One region of the Bacillus sp. J14TS2 genome, then DNA from elsewhere that is predicted to be linked to it. Evidence: riboswitches for the same ligand, from Rfam matches in the RefSeq annotation. Region 1 holds a riboswitch; each other region holds the start of a gene.
What was found. A riboswitch is a leader RNA that binds a small molecule or an ion and turns the genes downstream of it on or off. The one in region 1 is predicted to bind S-adenosylmethionine.
Positions count from the first base shown of each region.

Region 2: another riboswitch for S-adenosylmethionine. It lies ahead of KI375_RS03305 (bifunctional homocysteine S-methyltransferase/methylenetetrahydrofolate reductase); the one in region 1 lies ahead of KI375_RS12595 (methionine biosynthesis PLP-dependent protein).
Region 3: another riboswitch for S-adenosylmethionine. It lies ahead of metK (methionine adenosyltransferase); the one in region 1 lies ahead of KI375_RS12595 (methionine biosynthesis PLP-dependent protein).
Region 4: another riboswitch for S-adenosylmethionine. It lies ahead of KI375_RS21540 (SDR family NAD(P)-dependent oxidoreductase); the one in region 1 lies ahead of KI375_RS12595 (methionine biosynthesis PLP-dependent protein).

Region 1 covers NZ_BORE01000007.1:184,647-187,725, forward strand. The annotation lists gene yfkAB (radical SAM/CxCxxxxC motif protein YfkAB) at 1-647, opposite strand, end outside; gene KI375_RS12590 (class I SAM-dependent methyltransferase) at 739-1,365, opposite strand; SAM riboswitch class I at 1,535-1,639, shown strand; gene KI375_RS12595 (methionine biosynthesis PLP-dependent protein) at 1,711-2,832, shown strand; gene KI375_RS12600 (5-methyltetrahydropteroyltriglutamate--homocysteine S-methyltransferase) at 2,880-3,079, shown strand, end outside.
Region 2 covers NZ_BORE01000002.1:144,780-147,858, reverse strand. The annotation lists gene KI375_RS03305 (bifunctional homocysteine S-methyltransferase/methylenetetrahydrofolate reductase) at 1-1,794, opposite strand, end outside; SAM riboswitch class I at 1,955-2,060, opposite strand; gene cysI (assimilatory sulfite reductase (NADPH) hemoprotein subunit) at 2,621-3,079, opposite strand, start outside.
Region 3 covers NZ_BORE01000011.1:136,578-139,656, forward strand. The annotation lists gene asnB (asparagine synthase (glutamine-hydrolyzing)) at 1-150, opposite strand, end outside; gene metK (methionine adenosyltransferase) at 439-1,635, opposite strand; SAM riboswitch class I at 1,812-1,933, opposite strand; gene KI375_RS17575 (DUF2584 domain-containing protein) at 2,058-2,300, opposite strand; gene KI375_RS17580 (alpha/beta hydrolase family protein) at 2,336-3,079, opposite strand, start outside.
Region 4 covers NZ_BORE01000017.1:2,261-5,339, forward strand. The annotation lists gene KI375_RS21530 (S-ribosylhomocysteine lyase) at 1-64, opposite strand, end outside; gene KI375_RS21535 (Na+/H+ antiporter NhaC family protein) at 158-1,471, opposite strand; gene KI375_RS21540 (SDR family NAD(P)-dependent oxidoreductase) at 1,494-2,258, opposite strand; SAM riboswitch class I at 2,357-2,458, opposite strand; gene pbp4 (penicillin-binding protein PBP4(5)) at 2,648-3,079, shown strand, end outside.

The sequences.
Region 1 (3,079 bases):
TCATGGCGGGCGCACCCCATCTCCACTACCTCATTATGGATTTTTTCGAGATAAGGAAAGGTCCGTTTGTTTAACATCGTTTCTGCAGAAACTAACACTCCCGCTTCAGATAATTTCTTTGCGTTCTCAAACATTTGCTTTAAAAACCTACCACGATTTTCTCTCGATGGCTTTCGATCCATATTCGCAAAGCCTACATCGACAAATTCATCTTCCGTTCCCCAGTTATGTGAAATATGCATGACATCCAAATAGGGGATAATTGATTCATAGCGGCTAAACGGAAGAGTTAAATTTGAATTTACTTGCGTCCTCACTCCTCGGGTATGCGCATATTCCAAAAGAGGTTGCACATATTCCCGCACCGACTTCTTAGACATCATTGGTTCCCCACCCGTAATACTCAGGGTTCGAAGATGAGGAATTTCATCAAGTCGTTTTAACAGCAATTCGATCGGTAAGGCATCAGGGTCACGATCTTGCAATGTGTAGCCAACTGCACAGTGAGCACAGCGCATATTACATAGCGTTGTTGTCGTAAATTCAATATTGGATAACACCATCTCCCCAAATTCGTTCACATCCATATACGCTTCCCATGGATCATAGGCTGTCGTAATAGGCTGCAGTGTTTCCTTTACATTCATTTGTTCCATCCTTTCCATACACAAGCGGCTATTCCAGATAGCCGCTCAAAAAGTAGGTCATTCTCTTCACACTATCTTTATTCATCACAAACTAGAATTTATTCTTCTCTACTTTAGCAGAACCTCTTTTTCGAAAAATACTTTGGACAACATGCGCTACACCTGTATGTCCCTGTCCCTCAATTCTTTCTACCTCACCAATATAAAAATGTTGGATAAAATAATCTGAAAATCGGCTCAATAGTGTTGCTGGGTCGCAAAGATTTTCAATTTCCTTAGGACCGCCCGTTCCATATTCAATCTGTTCCTTTGTGTATAATTCACTTACGTAATAGCCCCCAGGCTTTAAGGCCTTACGAATACCCTCTACTGTCCTTTCAAAAATAGGAGTTGGGAAATGCCCAAATATATGTATAATCGCATCCCATTCTTCCTCTTCCCATGCTACGTCAGCTAAATCATGCCATTCAGTGTTGACAATCACGCCGCGATCTTCAGCCAATCTTTTCGTCTTTTCAATCCCAGATTGGGCAAAATCCCACGCGGTTACATCATATCCTCGGGAGGCGAGAAAGACCGAATTCCGCCCCTCTCCCTCGGCAATACAAAGAATTTTCCCCTTAGGTAATTGCTTTGTCGCCTGTACTAAAAACAAATTAGGCTCTTTGCCATAGAAATACTCATCCATTGAAAAACGTTCATGCCATTTTGAATTCAATCTAGAGCCCTCCTTTTCCACTTCTTCTATTTTAACATAAGCGAAACTAGTCCTTCATTCTTAGCCATTTAAAATTCCTTTTGAGATGAATAGAAAAAACCCTTGCCTTTTTCGGAAATATGTACTAAAGTATAAATCATTAAACCTTTCGAAAAATTATATAGTGTTTTTCTTATCCAGAGAGACGGAGGGATTGGCCCTTTGATGTCTCAGCAACCGGCCTATAAGGCAATGGTGCTAATTCCAATAGGTTTTCAAACCTAGAAGATAAGAAGTTCGTTTTCAATTATGAAGACCTTCTTATCACAAGAAGGTCTTTAATTTTTTTAGAAGAGGATGAAGATTATGCCAGTCAATAATATTGAAACAAAACTTGCACAACTAGGAAACCGCACAGATGAAAAAACTGGTGCTATCAATCTACCTATTTATCTATCAACTGCTTATGAACACCAAGGACTTGGTCTTTCCACAGGTTATGATTACTCGAGGACGAAAAATCCTACTCGCTCTGTACTAGAAGAAGGAATGGCGAATCTCGAATCCGGTGATGCTGGATTTGCCTGTAGCTCGGGGATGGCAGCCATTCAACTAGCCCTCTCCCTATTCCGATCAGGCGACGAAATTATTGCCTGCACTGATTTATACGGTGGTACGTATCGTTTACTCAAACAATACGAAGAATCCTATCAGATTCAAACCACTTACTCTGATTTTGATAATCTGCAAGCAACGGAAAAGCTCATTACACCGAAAACAAAAGCATTGCTCATCGAAACTCCCACAAACCCATTAATGCAGGAAATCGATATTGAACAATGCGGGAAACTAGCGAAAAAACATGACCTATTATTGATTGTCGATAATACTTTCTTAACACCGTACTATCAACGTCCACTTGAATTAGGCGCTGACATTGTAGTTCATAGCGCGACCAAGTATATCGGTGGACATAATGATGTTGTGGCTGGGATTCTAGTCGCAAAAGGTGGAGAGATTTGCGAGCAGCTTGCGAACAACCATAATGCAGCAGGAGCAATTTTATCACCACTTGATTCTTGGCTGCTCGTGAGGGGATTAAAAACACTTCATCTCAGAATGGAAAAGCATACAGAAAATGCGAGAGAAATCGTCAAATATCTAGAAAACGAGGACTTTATTACAGATGTTCTTTACGCCGGGAAAGGCGGAATGATCTCTTTCCGGATTCAAGACAGTGAATGGGTAGACCCTTTTCTACAAAATTTACAGCTCATTGCCTTTGCTGAAAGTCTAGGAGGGGTTGAAAGTTTTATCACGTATCCAACGACTCAGACCCATGCAGATATCCCACGAGAAGAACGAATCAAAAGGGGCGTATGTGAACGATTATTACGTTTCTCAGTTGGTGTAGAAAAGGCTGATGACCTAATCGCTGATGTAAAACAAGCCTTTCAAGCAGCAAGTCAAACTTTTGCCAAGAGCTGAAGTAACGATCCAAACTTATTAAAGGGAGATAACAAACCATGACAACTATTACAAAAACAAAAGCTCCATTCAGAGCGGACCATGTAGGAAGTCTATTACGACCAGATAGCATTCATCAAGCGAGAAAGGATTTTAAAGCTGGAACCATTACAGCGGAACAATTACATGAAATTGAAACCAAAGAAATTAAACGTATTGTTGATAAACAAATTGAAGCAGGCCTAGAACTTGTAACAGATGGTGAGTT
Region 2 (3,079 bases), on a different contig from region 1:
GGTTGCTAATTCAACAGATAATTCGTATTGAATAAATGGAGTAATTAAATAGAATCCCTTAAAGTAATCATAGGCGACATCAATTAATTCTTTTGCAATGGCAAGCCCTTCTTGTTTGGCTCTCTGTGGATCTCCTTCTGTTTTAGCCATTCTGTCTCTAATATTGTCCGGAAGCTTGATACCAGGCACTTCGTTATGCAAGAATTCTGCATTTCTGGCTGAAACAAGTGGCATAATGCCGATATAAATAGGAGCTGTCATATGTTTGGTTGCTTCCCCTACTTCTATCATTTTTTCTGGAGAAAAGATTGGCTGCGTTAAAAAATAATCGGCACCATACTGTACTTTTTTCTCCATACGCTCAACTGATTTCCCAAGATTACGAACATTCGGATTAAAAGCAGCTGCAACATGGAATTGAGTCTTTTGTTTAAGCGATTTTCCCGAAAAAGAAATGCCTTCATTAAATTGTTTGATCAGCTTGATTAATTCAAAAGAGGTTGCATCATAGACAGATGTTGCTCCAGGAAAGTCACCAATTTTAGTCGGGTCACCAGTAATGGCCAATATATCACGAATTCCTGCTGTATGTAGCCCCATAAGATGTGATTGTAAACCGATTAAATTCCGGTCCCGACAAGTCACATGAACCAATGAATTTAGATCAACTTCCTTTTTAACTAGAGACGCCATTGTTGCATTACATATTCTGGGAGATGCTAATGAATTATCAGCTAATGTCAACCCATCCACCCCAGCTTCTTTTAAGGCGTGTGCTCCTCTAAAAAAGGGTTTTGTATCTAGGTGCTTTGGCGTATCTAATTCCACAATAACGGATCGATCTGTTTGAATTTTTTCAAATAAAGATGGTGCCTTTTCAACCTGCTGGTCTTGGATAAAAATCGGCTTTTGTTTGATTACCTGCTTCTCTTCAAGCGGCACTAAATGTTGGCGTCCTTTGACCAAAGCTTGGATATGCTCTGGCGTTGTTCCACAACACCCTCCAATTAATCGAACACCTTGATCACGGAAGCGTCGAACAAATTCTGTGAAATAAGTTGGTTCGGTTTTGTACATAAACTTCCCATCTTCATATTCTGGCAAGCTTGCATTTGGATAGGCTGCTAAATAAGCCGATTTTGAAAGCGGAACAGACTCTAAGGCTCTGACCATATGATAAGGACCGAGACGGCAATTGATCCCAACAACATCGGCACCTAAATCATCAAGCTGTTTTAATGCCTCTTCAAGTGGTGTTCCATTTTGCAGTACGCCAGGTTCATGCATTGTGACGTTTGCTATGATCGGTACATTCGTTTCATCACGAGCTATTTTTAAAACGGTTTTTATTTCTTCTAAATCATAATACGTTTCTAAGATAAGGCCATCTACACCCTCAAGCAGCAATGCATATAGTTGTTCTCGAAAACCGCGTTTTATTTCCTCTGTTTCACTAGAATGTAATCCAGCTCCATGAACCCCCCCAATGGTTCCTAGTACAAATGTTTCTTTACTTGCTGCTTGTTTCGCAAGACGAACAGCAGCTCTGTTTATCTTCGTTACTTCCTCTTCTAATCCATATCTTGAGAGTTTCAAATAATTAGCACTGTACGTATTCGTTTGGATTACGTCAGCACCAGCTTCAACATAGGCTTGATGCAACTGCAATACTTCATTAGGGTGTGTAAGATTTAATTGATCAAAACAGCGATCAATCCCATAGGAATATAACAGTGTTCCTGCAGCGCCATCCCCGATTAAAATTTCCTTTTTGAGACGTTCTAATAATCCCAATAAACTACCCTCCCTATATATTTTGGAAAACTATTTAGAGTGGTGGCTCTTTTTGGTCGCATACAAATCGACATAGAGAGAGCAATCTGCTTACCCTATTCTTCCAAACAAAAAGAGCCTACTCCGATAAGAAGAAGGCCCTTTTTTATAAAAAGGATTCTTCTTATCTTTCAAGTTGTTTCCAACTTGTGGATTTAGCACCTTTCCATAAAATGGTGGTTGCTGAGGCGTCTTAGGGCCATTCCCTCGACCTCTCTTGATAAGAATGAAATCTTTATTTAATTTTCTTGTTTCACTCACGTGTTAGAATTAATTTTTAATTCTATAAACATTATAAGGTTAGTTGGTTTAAAAAACAAGAGAAAATTAGTTTTTTTTGAAATTTTTCTACTTACCAGCAATTTATAAAATTTTAGCGTAGCTCCTCGAGGCAAATAACTTGAGCCAATGAAGGAAAAAAGCCCCTTCCTAAGTTCAAGAACATTTGCTTGTCGGAGGCCATCAGGATGTAGGTCAGAACAGCGTTGCAACGTACAGGACGTACTGGTGCAGACGAAGCGACAGGACATCGCGGTTTGAGTCTGCCGTTAGGACGGCGTGAATTTAGCCTTTCTTCCTAGATCAAGGCGCTTGTGCTTTTGTTCTGGTTTAAGGAATTATAAAATTGGAGCTAGTGGATAAGTAGCTTACCTTGCAGTTGGTGTCTAGCTCCAGGCGCCATCGGCTCGAGGTCAAATAACCTGAGCCAATGAAAGGCAAAGAACGCCTTTCTTTGTCTCAGAACATTTGCTTGTCGCCGATAGGCGGGCGCCTTGCGCTTTTCTTGTTAATCATGAAAATCAAGCCCTGAGTGGACCTCTTTTACATATCCTAAACGAATGACAAAGTCGCCAAATCGTTCTTTTTCTTTACGTTCCTTCGCAAAATGACTTATGATTGGCTCTAATTCACTTAATATTTCCTTCTCCCCAATATTTTCGCGGTACAGTTTATTTAAACGATCTCCTGTAAAACCGCCCCCTAAATAGACGTTATATTTTCCTGGGGCCTTTCCTACAAAACCAATTTCTGCTAATGCTGGTCTTGAGCAACCATTGGGGCAGCCAGACATACGAATGACGATTTCCTCTTCACGGAGCCCTGCCTTATCTAATAATAAGTCAATTTTATCAAGCAAGGAAGGTAAATAGCGTTCCGATTCTGCCATCGCAAGGCCACATGTTGGAAAAGCAACACAAGCCATCGAATTTCTACGTAAAGCGGTATGATGCTCTCCGTCAGTTAA
Region 3 (3,079 bases), on a different contig from region 1:
AAAACCAAATTGAACATGTTCATCTTCAAAATAGCCTTCATCATCTGGTCCACGATGGGTAATGATCGTATTCATTTGATGAAAAAGCTCTTGATCAGGATTTTTAGCTGATGTTGGATGATCATGGACACAACCGATAAAACCGCACATGTTTCGACACTCCTCTATTTTCAACAACTAGTACTCGTACCCAATGCTTCTATTTTAGCATTTAATCCGAATTTTTGTCAGTATATCCGTAAAAATAACAGAGCAAATCTTGGCTCTGTTATTTTTACCTAAATCTTTGTAAACATGTATATTTATCTCGGATTAACGGGCAGTATTCCTCATATCACCCTTTAGAGAATACGGCGAAGCATAAATAGGTGATAAACTGCCCGGAAAGGACCGATAAATCAGTGGGAGATGGAAGCCCCCACTGAATGAAGTTTCACTTTATTGTACTGCTTTTAAAAGTTCTTCTGCTCGATCTGTTCTTTCCCAAGGTAGGTCAAGATCAACTCGTCCAAAATGGCCGTATGCGGCAGTTTGTTTATAAATAGGGCGTCTAAGATCTAACATCTTGATAATGCCAGCGGGACGCAAATCAAAATGAGCACGGATCGCGGCAACGAGAGTTTCTTCGGATACGGTGCCTGTTCCAAATGTATCAACAGAGATAGAAACAGGTTGAGCCACTCCAATCGCATATGCTAATTGCACTTCACATTTATCCGCTAATCCTGCAGCGACAATATTTTTGGCTACATAACGGGCCGCATAGGCTGCGGAACGATCCACTTTTGTTGGATCTTTCCCCGAGAAAGCTCCTCCTCCATGGCGTGCATAACCTCCGTATGTATCAACAATAATTTTTCTTCCTGTTAACCCAGCATCCCCTTGTGGCCCGCCAATCACAAATCGCCCTGTTGGATTAATGAAATACTTTGTTTCTTCATCCAATAAGTTTTCCGGAACAACAGGAGCAATCACACAGTTTTTCATATCTTCTTGAATTTGCGCAAGCTCAATATCTGGGTGATGTTGAGTCGAAATAACAATCGTATCAATGCGTACAGGATTCCCCGTTTCATCATATTCAACCGTTACTTGAGTTTTCCCATCTGGTCGCAAATAAGGAAGGACTTTTTCTTTTCTTACTTCTGCTAGTTTTCTTGAAATTCGATGAGCTAATGAGATGGGAAGAGGCATTAATTCTTCCGTTTCGTTGCAGGCAAAACCGAACATTAACCCTTGGTCTCCTGCACCAATCGCTTCGATTTCTGCTTCCGTCATGTTTCCTTCTCTAGCTTCTAATGCCGTGTTCACTCCTGAAGCAATATCAGCAGATTGTTCATCAATCGCCGTCATCACCGCACAAGTTTCTGCATCAAATCCATATTTCGCACGTGTGTAGCCAATTTCTTTTAATGTCTCTCTGACAATTTTTGGTATATCTACATACGTGGTTGTCGTAATTTCTCCTGCTACTAATACAAGGCCAGTCGTGACCGAAGTTTCACAGGCTACACGAGCATTGGGATCATCCGCTAACAGTTCATCTAAAATAGAATCGGAAATCTGATCACAAATTTTGTCTGGATGTCCCTCTGTGACCGATTCCGAAGTAAATAAGCGTCGGTTTTTTGACATCTATGTTCCTCCTCCAAAATAATCTCCTAAGAAAAGTGCCTAGCACATAGAACTAGATAACATCTACATTCCCCAGGTCCTAAGGAGATTTTTATACTGCTTCTCTCTCTAAAAAAACGAAAAACCTTTCCCGTATAAAAATAGAGGAAAGGTTAATTTCTTATCCGAGCCTTTCACTCTTATCGTCCAAGGCCATTGCCTTGCACCAGGTTAGCACCTTGCTGCGGAAAATCAATTGATTCGCAGTAGGTTGCTGGGTTTCACAGGGCCTGTTCCCTCCACCATCTCAGGATAAGAGTATCCGTTCAATGTAAAATCATAACGCAAAATTCGCTAAGGGTCAAGTGAAGATTTTTTTCATCCTTGAGGAATTTATTAAACAGAAAACGTCCACTGCTCATTCACAATGGACGTTTCAAATTTTAATTACTGGAATGTAAGGCAAGCAGCTGATAAGTAATAATCGTTTGATTCTCCTCCCACTCAACCTTTTTTATCTTGGCAGTGGCTCGGTAGTCACTTTCGATCGTATGCCTTACCTCAATGGGGATATCAATTGGATACAGGCGATATCCGGCTTTTTTTAAAATAAATTGATTATCCTGTTGTCTACTCTCTTTTCCTTTTGTGATGATCATTGTATTTAGTTCCAAGGGCATTCCCATGACAATCCCCCATTTCAAATATTAAATGATTATATTTATATTATATCGTGATTACTCTGTTGTTTCATCCAATAGCAAAGATCTTTTACAATTTTCCGATTGATCGCTGGTGGAAAATAATGAGTATAGTGCTCAAAATACCAGGTTTCCACTTTTTTTCCCAATGTCTGTAGTCTTTTTTCTAAGCGGTGTGCATGCTCGATCGTCACATTGTCATCAAGGTTGCCATGAATAATTAAAACAGGCGGTTTCATTGCTTCCATTTCATATAGCGGTGTGCGCCATTGATATTCTTCTTGAGAGGTCTTAGGTGAACCACCAATCACTCTTTTCATCATCCTTCTCATATCAATCCGCTCTACATAAGTTAAGGCCACATCAGATACTCCTCCCCATGTTACCACTGAAGCAGCATGATCATATTCCAATCCTGTTAGCAGTGCCATCACACCTCCTCGCGAAAAGCCAAAAATATGAATGCGTTTGGCCAAAACACGGGGATGCATCTGTAATAACATAAAGCCGGAAAAAGCGTCATGGCGATCTTTACCGGCAAAATCTTCATTCCCCTCGCCCCCACGGTTTCCTCGGTAAAAAGGGGCAAAGACTATAAAACCTTCTGAAGCAAATTGGGCAATTCTTGCTGGTCTCACCATCCCAACATTCTTGATCCCGCCCCGTAAATAAAGGAATCCTTCATACTCTCCCACTTGCTTTGGCTCCGCTAATAGACCTTTTATTCTTAGACCTTCTGACAAATAGGTAACCAAATATAATTT
Region 4 (3,079 bases), on a different contig from region 1:
TGTAAGGTGCCTTTACCTTTGTATGATCAAGATTAAAACTTTCGACATTCATTTTTTGAACCATAATCTAATTCACTCCTAAACAATTTATTATTTCTATTAATATCGTAACATATTTTATTTAAATTTGTTTTTTATCTATTTATCCTCAATCCATTTACTCTTTATTCTTGCTGTTTGTATGACGATGTCTTGGAAAGTTAAAGAGTATGGCTAAAATACCACAGATCCCAAGTGCCATCGGATAGAATGAGAATGGTATGATACTAACAGGTGAAATCGCAGCTAGTCCTGAAGCAACAAGCATTTGTCCGCCATAGGGAACAAGTCCTTGCCAGCAGCTTGCGAAAATATCCAATAGACTCGCTGATTTTCGCGGATCAATTTTATATTCATCTGCAATATTTTTAGCTAATGGACCGGTCATAATAATCGAAATCGTATTATTGGCTGTTGCGATATCTGCTACACTAACCAATCCGGCAATTCCGAATTCGGCACCCTTTTTTGTTTTCAACTTGCTGGTTACAAAGTTCAGCAGCCAATCAATCCCTCCATTATGTTGAATAATGCCTATCATACCACCAATAAGTACGGCTACAATAGCAATATCCTCCATACCTATAATTCCTTCTGAGACTGCTTTGATCAACCCCGTTGGTGTATAGGAACCATCGATTAAGCCGATGATTCCGGCAAAAAGCGTTCCTCCAAGCAGAACAACGACAACATTAATCCCTACTAATGCGGAAACCAACACAAGGATATAAGGAAGAATTTTAATGAAATTGAAAGGATATTCCCCAAGAGTCTGGATCTCATTTCCCATTGTTACAACCCAAAGAATGAGGGCTGTCACAATTGCTCCGGGTAAAATAATAAAAAAGTTTGTTTTGAACTTGTCGTTCATCTTTGTTTTTTGCGTACGCACTGCGGCAATCGTCGTATCTGAAATCATTGATAAATTGTCGCCAAACATGGCTCCGCCAATGACCGTCCCCATAGCTAAAGCCATTGATATTCCCGTTTGGTCAGCAATACCCATGCCAATTGGCGCTAAAGCAGCTACTGTGCCCATGGATGTCCCCATTGAAATGGAAATAAAGCAGCCGACAATAAATAATCCTACCATTAATAGATTACTAGGGATGAAGGATAGCCCCATATTCACGGTAGATTCAACCGCCCCCATCCCCTTAGCAGTTTCTGCAAATGCACCTGCTAATATAAAAATCACAACCATTAAAATAATATTGGGATGGCCAGCCCCTTTTGTAAAAATGTCTAATTTTTTTGTTAAGGTTTCCTTTCTGTTCATCGCTAATGCAACGGCTGCAGCAATAACAATCGCAACATTTAATGGCATATTCGAAAAGTCTCCGGAAATAATTCCATTCCCAATAAAAAGCAACACAAACACAAGCAATGGTAACAGTGCTAGAAGACTTCCTTTTTTCGTCTTCGTTGTCATAAATATCCCCCCTTAAACTTGATTAGTTCATTGTCATCCCGCCAGTAACGTTGATACCTTGTCCAGTCATGTAATCCGAGTATTCTGAAGCTAAAAAAACGACAACATTGGCAATATCTTTTGGCGATGCTGTTCTTCCTAATGGTACTTGAGAGTTGTCTTCTAAACGAATCGCTTCTCCATCTAGCCCTCGAAGTTCCCCGCCAATTACTCTTTCTGTCCTTTTCATATCCGTTTCTACGATCCCTGGACATACAGCATTCACATTAATTTGGTCTGGAGCCAATTCAATTGCAGCTACCTTTGTGATTCCCAATACTGCATGCTTCGAGGCTACGTAACTTCCCATCAAGCGATAGCCATTTTTTCCAGCTTGGGAGGAAATATTAATAATTTTCCCGCCTTCCCCTTGGGCCTTCATAACTTTGGCGGCCGCTTGCATGCATAAGTATACCCCTTTTGTGTTCACATCCATCGTCCGATCCCAATCTTGTTCTTTAATATTCACCATATAATCCATCGTGGAAATTCCTGCATTGTTGACTAGAATATCCAATCTCCCGAAGTGATTTGTTACTTTTTTTATCATCGCTTCTACTTCATCGCTTTTAGATACATTGGTTTGAACATAATATAGATGATCATTTGCGTCCTTTTCTGACATGGACATATCAGCAACCGCCACTTTTGCACCACAATCCAAAAATGCATCGGCAATTGCCTTTCCGATTCCATTTGCCCCACCTGTGACAATGGCTACTTTTCCCGTTAAATCCATCGAGTACATTGGTTGTCCTCCTTTGAGATGTCTTTTCACTTTTACCCAATAAAAAAACCTCTTCATTTGAATGAAAGAGGCTTTAAAAAAACATAGTAGACTTCCTCTTCTCATCTTCAAGTAAGTAACTACTGGAATTGGCACAGTACTTCTAAGAGTCCGCTGCCGAGGCTTCGTAGGGCCAGTCCCTCCACCTCTCTAGATAAGAAATAGCATACAATATGTAATTGACTATTAATAAGTTACCCTAAATAACTATGCAAGTCAACAGAGGCTGTTTTACGTATTGGCTAAATCCTTAAGAGCATGCTATAATGATTTTAATTACTACGTGTGTAGTTTTGCTCATTATACTACATTTGTAGTATTTAATAATAACTAAAGGATGAGATGAATATATGACTAGTCGAATGAGAAGAAACAAGCGACGAATGCTTCCTTATATAATAATAATATTTCTCTTGCTCATAGGGATTGGGGGATTTGGTTACTTTCAATTTATACATGCAGGTGATCGCGACCAAGTTCAAGAATTAGCGGATCATTTCCTGCAAATTTTAGAAGATAAAGAGTATGAGGATTTGGGTGATGTACTTGATAAGCAATCATACACAGCGCTAGACTATACTTTAGACGAAGTAAAAGATAAATATGAAAAGATTTTTAATGGCATCCCTATTCAAAACATCCGTGCTACTAAGGTAAACATAGATGAAATAAATCATAATGAACAAATGCTTTCATTCCAACTAAGTTTCACCACACCTCTAGGTAACATGGATAAATTGCATTATCAGGCAAAGCTTGTGAGAAAGGATGATGATTATTTT